Regions from separate parts of the Aerococcus sp. HMSC10H05 genome, predicted to be linked through region 1. Evidence: riboswitches for the same ligand, from Rfam matches in the RefSeq annotation. Region 1 holds a riboswitch; the other holds the start of a gene.
The links. A riboswitch is a leader RNA that binds a small molecule or an ion and turns the genes downstream of it on or off. The one in region 1 is predicted to bind FMN.
Positions count from the first base shown of each region.

Region 2: it holds a riboswitch for FMN, as region 1 does, so the genes downstream of both, ribD (bifunctional diaminohydroxyphosphoribosylaminopyrimidine deaminase/5-amino-6-(5-phosphoribosylamino)uracil reductase RibD) here and HMPREF3116_RS08015 (ECF transporter S component) in region 1, are expected to answer to the same signal.

Region 1 is NZ_KV787006.1:31,512-34,704, forward strand. It holds gene HMPREF3116_RS08010 (helix-turn-helix domain-containing protein) at 1-895, opposite strand, end outside; gene HMPREF3116_RS08015 (ECF transporter S component) at 988-1,608, opposite strand; FMN riboswitch at 1,715-1,833, opposite strand; gene HMPREF3116_RS08020 (pseudouridine synthase) at 1,896-2,618, opposite strand; gene scpB (SMC-Scp complex subunit ScpB) at 2,643-3,193, opposite strand, start outside.
Region 2 is NZ_KV786946.1:86,129-89,321, reverse strand. It holds gene HMPREF3116_RS00860 (RNA-directed DNA polymerase) at 1-1,432, shown strand, start outside; FMN riboswitch at 1,550-1,671, shown strand; partial or broken gene ribD (bifunctional diaminohydroxyphosphoribosylaminopyrimidine deaminase/5-amino-6-(5-phosphoribosylamino)uracil reductase RibD) at 1,792-2,906, shown strand; gene HMPREF3116_RS00850 (riboflavin synthase) at 2,887-3,193, shown strand, end outside.

The sequences.
Region 1 (3,193 bases):
CGATGATTTTGGGATTACTCAAAGATATCTCGATGATATGTTCTGTAATTGTAGAGAGTTTCAATCCTCTTTTAAACGCAATTTGTTCCAAGCTGTTCCCTTGATTGAACATATCCAAAGTTTCTTGTGTTGTTTGGTTCCAAATTGGAAACTGGTTAAAAAGTCCTCTGGTGAATACTTGAAGCCAATGAGTGGTATCCTCTAAAGTCTCCCCACTCAGCCAATTCTGATAGAGTTGGTCCAACACAGCTTGTTGTGTAATGACAACTGCACGTTTAGAAAGCTGATGATTTTCAGCAGCTTGTTCAAGGGTTTGTGCTGGTAATTGAGCGCCCTCAAACTGCTCAAGGAATAACAAGGCTGCCTGGTTGGGAAAATCGGTAAGGTCCTTGATTAATTGCTGGTGGAGGCTATGACCTATGGCTGTTAAATCAGCTTTATCAGCATTTTCTCTTTTTATCATTAATACAAAACTTTTGATAAATTGTTGTATATCTAAATCTTGAACAATTGGACTATAATGTGAATTTTCAGCTAGGTGATTGGATAATACTTGCAACAATAATTTAAAGGCTAGATGGTGTTTATGATGATGATTTGCAATAATTAGACCATTTCGACTGGGTAATATTTTATCAAAAATTAACTCCATAAACTCTGAATGGTTATCTTGCCGAAAAATTGCCTCTATTGAAATATAGTCTTCTACATTTTGAGTATAGGATAGCCAGACATTTTTTTGAAGTTTAGGGTACAGCCCCAAATAAGCGGTTAAATGATTCGAAAAAGCAAAAAAAAGTGTTGTAGCAGTTCGCTTGCCAATCAACACTTGGTATACAGAATTTTGAGGGAGGGCTTGGACCTTAAAAGCAATCGCCATTAATAAAGTATCCAATTCTACCCCTCCAACATTCCTATATAATATTTTTGCGTTTGTTATTTATCCTTTGGTCTCTATTATAGCAAAAAATGAGTCTATCTTCATTTTCAACGGTGTGAATATTCGAGCGTTCCAAATCGACTGACTAAAGTTGGTAAACTTTGAACTAAAACAAAGTGTGCCAATAGTGAAACCAATACGCCTTTGATCAGATTGAATGGGATAATACCCGCTAGGATATATGTTTGCATATTACCTACATCGAAGTTCATTACTTGCATGTAGAATGGCGTAATCACGAAGTAGTTTAAGATAGTCATCACAATCGTTAAAGAAAGAGTAGCTGATAAATATGCGGCAATCGTTTTTGCAAAGTTCATTTCTTTAGCTGACTTTCTACCTGAATATACTGTTACCATTTGATCTTTTAATAGATAGTATATCGGTAAGATATAGGCTATAGTAGCGATAAAGGCAGTAGCGTCTCCTATTGGAATACCCATCTCACCACCAGTGTAAATATAATGTAAGCCATTTGCAATTAAGCCAGCTGCAGTAGCTTTTTTGGGTCCCGAAATAAAAGCAACAAGTAAGATTGGCACCAATGAAAAGTCTACCTTTAAATAGGGTAACGCTGGGATGATTGGAAAACCAATAAACATCAAAATAAATGATAATGCCCCAACAATTGCAACCAATACTATTTCCTTAGTGTGATTCTTTCCCATATAAATGCTCTCCTTTTCTACTTCATGGGTCGGCACTCAAAAGTGGAAATAAAAAAACTCTTTCCACCTTCAAGGTAAAAAGAGTATAGACAAACAGCCTTTGTTCGCCCATCTTCTTCCATCCTGACTTTACAGTCGGTTCTAGAATTTCACTAGATCAGTCCCAAAATGGGAGTCGCGGACTTTACCGCCGATCGGGAATTTCACCCTGCCCTGAAGATTGCTTCAAATTTATTTTCTTACTACTCTTATTATAGCAAGTATCTTACTTATTTCAAGTATATTACTTATTTCTTCTTAGCAATCGTTAATAGCTCTTCGATTTCATGCTTCAATAAAATTCTACTATCTCCTGGTTTTAAGCCTTTAAGATCTAAAAATCCGTAGCGTTCGCGTTTTAATTTAGTAACGGGGTGTCCTACTGCTTCAAGCATCTTACGGACTTGGCGATTACGTCCTTCGTGGATAATCACCTCAATAATTGTTGTTTTTTTATCCTTATCAACAGAAAGAATTTTAGCTTGTGCAGGTGCTGTTTTACCACCATCAATTTCAACGCCACGTTCTAATTGCTTACGCTCTTCTCCAGTAATAATCCCCTCAACTTTTGCCACATAAACTTTATTAATCTCGTAACGCGGGTGCATTAAAGTATTCGCAAATTCACCGTCATTGGTTAACAACAGTAAACCGGATGTATTGTAGTCTAATCGTCCTACCGGATAAATACGCTGTTCGACATCTGGAAAAAAGTCTGTCACAACTTTACGCCCTTTATCATCTTTTACAGCAGAAATCACGCCAGTTGGTTTATAAAATACATAGTAAACTGGCTCTTCTTTATAAATAGGTACCTCGTCTACTTCAATACGATCAGAATTTGACACTTTTTTTCCTAATTCTCTAACAACTTGTCCATTAACTTTGACGCGTCCCGCCGTAATTAATTTCTCTGATTCTCGTCTAGAGGCAACTCCTGCGTGTGCCATCACTTTCTGTAATCTTTCCATTATTCAATAACTCCTATTGGTGACCTATTCTGTTGGCTCGTCTTTTGTTATTTGGTTGAATTCCTTTTGCATGGGTTCGCCATGCTCATCTATTTTAAAAAGGGTTTCTTCATCTACAGACCCATCTAACACTAAATTATGGATGTCTGGCAAGTCGTTTAAAGACTCTAATCCAAAGTATTGGTAAAAGTAAGATGTCACCTCATATATGATTGGTCTCCCCGGTGAATCTTGTCGACCCGTTTCCATAATTAAATCTCGCTCTAGCAATTTATGGATCATGTTTGACGATTGAACGCCCCGGATATCATCAATTGTCATCCTTGTCACCGGTTGTTGGTAGGCAATAATCGCTAACGTTTCTAAAGCTGCTTGTGATAGTTTTGTAGCGAAAGGAGACACCGCATATTTCTTCACTACATCACCATATGTCGCTTTTGTCACCAATTGGACCCGTTCATTAATCACTGTAATTCTCAAACCCGATTGCGGATCGTGTTGCAGACGATTTCTCAATACCATCACATAATATAAGGCCCATTCTGACTTTATTTCCAGTAAATTCGCAAGTTCAT
Region 2 (3,193 bases), on a different contig from region 1:
GTTTTCGACTTCAAAGTATTTTAATCAGTTAGATTTTAACTTTAAATTTACAAAGCAAATTGAACAAAGATTGTTATATGTAGGTAATCGAATGCTAACTCTCGATTTGTCGAACTTTTATCATACACTATATACTCACAGTATTCCTTGGGTAATTACTGGGAAACAACAATCAAAAGCAAAACGTAGAGGAGGATTTGCGAATGATTTGGATACTTTAATTCAGAAGTGTCAATATACGGAAACACATGGGATACCAGTGGGAAATATAATTTCACGTATCATTGCAGAATTATACATGTGTCATATAGATAGATTAATGGAGGATAGAGGATATGTGTATTCAAGATATGTTGATGATATAAAATTTGTTTTTACTACTGATGCAGAAAAAGAAGCTTTTTTAACAGATTTTCATTCCCTCTGTAGAGACTTTAATCTCATACTAAATGATAATAAAACTAAAGAATATATTTTTCCTTTTGAAAATAATATTCAAAAAATAGATATATTTAATTACTTTGATGATTTTAATCAGAAAACAAAGGTTGAAAGTTGGAAAAATAGAATAAATAATTTTATAGATTTCTGTCTAATAGAAGAAGGAAAAGAAAATAAGGGAGCTATAAAGTGTATATTTTCTGTAATTATAAATAAAATGAAAGATTTAAAATTAACAGGAAGTTATATTCAAGAAATTTTACTAACGAGAGAAAATGTAACTCATCAAAATTTATATGAGAGAATTTTAGATATATCTCTAAAAGACTCTAGTTTATCTAATAAATTTCTAAATTTGACTGAAAACTTAGTAGAACTTGGAATTGACAAGAAACAAATAAAGCAGATTGTTAAAGAATATGTTTTAGAGAATGAAAAGAACTTAATTCAAAAATTAGATGATTCAGTTATTAATGGCTGGAATCAAGAAGTTTATCAATTACTTCTATATTCAGTAATATTTGATTTATCTGCTATAGCGACAGAAGAAAAATTAATTGATATTCTTTCTAAGGATCTCGATGATTACTCTAAATGTTTATGTGTAATTCTTTGGTTAAAAGAAAAGTATGAAGTTGAAAAACTTTTATCTATATTAGAGAATGTTCTGTCAGAAATTCACTTGAATTATGATGAAGGTAGCATTAGAATGCAAGAAAGATATTGGTTATTAAGATATTTCATGTATCATTTGATTCAGAATAATCTAATACCAAATCAACAACTAAATAATCATTTTTCAAAATGTAACACTAACAAAAAAAGCCAACTAGTAGAATCAGAGTTGAATAAGGACTATGTTCTCGATATTAACACTAGTATGAAGAAAAGCAAAAGAATGATTAATCAGTTTTATAAACTCTTATTAGATGAAAATGTTGCTCTAGTTGAACTAAGAACTATTGATGATGTGTTATTTGAGTTTATATAATAATTCCAAATATTAACTAACATTAAATACCCTATAATGTATATTTTCTATTCAAAATACATTTAAGGGTTTACATTTTCATTTTATTGCCGTAAGATATCACCATAAACAGTCAAATAAAATCTTCAGGGCAGGGTGTAATTCCCGACCGGCGGTAAAGTCCGCGACCTCCTTTAGTTAGGGGCTGACTCGGTGTAATTCCGAGACCGACAGTAGAGTCTGGATGGAAGAAGAGTAGAAACAAAATAAACGAATACTATTGCTATATAGTTTATTTGTGTGCCCTAGGAATCTAATTTCTAGGGCTTTTTTTCGTCACTCTGACTAGATTTTTTGTTGTTTAGAGAAAGGATGAGTGAATGAAAGACTATATGCAAGAAGCACTTGACTTAGCCAAATTAGGCCAAGGTTGGACAAGGTCTAATCCTATGGTTGGTGCAGTTATCGTGAAAGATGATCAAGTCATCGGCCGAGGTTACCATCAGCAGTATGGTGGTTTACATGCGGAAAGAGAAGCATTAAAGGATGCTAGCGAAAAAGGATATGATGTAAAAGGGGCAACCATGTATGTCACCCTTGAACCTTGTTGTCATTTCGGCAAAACACCGCCTTGTACACAAGCTATTATTGAAGCGGGTATTGAAAAAGTGGTGATTGCTGCAACTGACCCTAACCCACTAGTTGCTGGAAAAGGGATTCAGGAATTAAGAAAGCACAATATTAAAGTAGAAACGGGTCTTTTGGCTGAAGAAAGCGAAGACTTGAACCGTAAATTCAATTATTTTATGACCCACCAACAGCCCTATGTCACCATGAAATATGCCATGACCCTAGATGGGCGGACAGCTGCCTATACTGGGGATTCTAAGTGGATAACGGACAAAACTGCACGAGAGCATGTGCATTATCAACGCCACAGTAATCAAGCCATCATGATTGGTATAGGGACAGCGCTTGCTGATGATCCAATGTTAACTGTTCGAATTGATGACTTTGAAGGCATTAACCCTATCCGTATTGTTTGTGATACTAGCTTGAAGCTGCCCTTAACCAGCCAATTAGTGAAAACTGCTAAGGAAACACCAACAATTGTTGCAACAACCAATCAAAATCCACAAGATCACCAATCCTATCAAGAAGCTGGTTGTCAGTTATTAGTTGTAAAAGCAAAGAATGGCAAGGTAGATTTACTTGATTTAATCACCCAACTGGGCCAGCAAGGTATTCAAAGTATTTATGTTGAAGGTGGCTCAAAACTAAACGCGTCGCTACTTGAAGCTGGTTTAATACAAGAAATCCACACTTATATTGGACCTAAAGTTATTGGTGGTTTTAATCAGTATAGTCCTATCAGTGGTTTTGGTTTTCCAAAGATCAATCGAGCACTCACAAGTGATATCCAAGCAATTACGCCATTAGGTAAAGACCTTTTGATAGAAAGTAGGGTGGATTAAATGTTTACAGGAATTATTGAAGACATTGGCCGTATTGAAAGTATCAAGGCTATCAACAATCGTGCAGGACTTTTTTTGACCATTGCTTCTGAAAAAATAGTAGCCGATGTCAATCTAGGTGACTCTATTAGTGTGAACGGCATTTGTCTGACCGTGATGAATTACACCGATACCAATTTCCAAGTGGAAGTGATGCCAGAAACGATTGCGAAAACGTCTTTAGAAGGCATTACGCGCAATAGCCAAGTGAATCTGGAACGGGCGATGAAGGCAAACGCGAGATTTGGTGGTCATCTTGTAAGTGGCC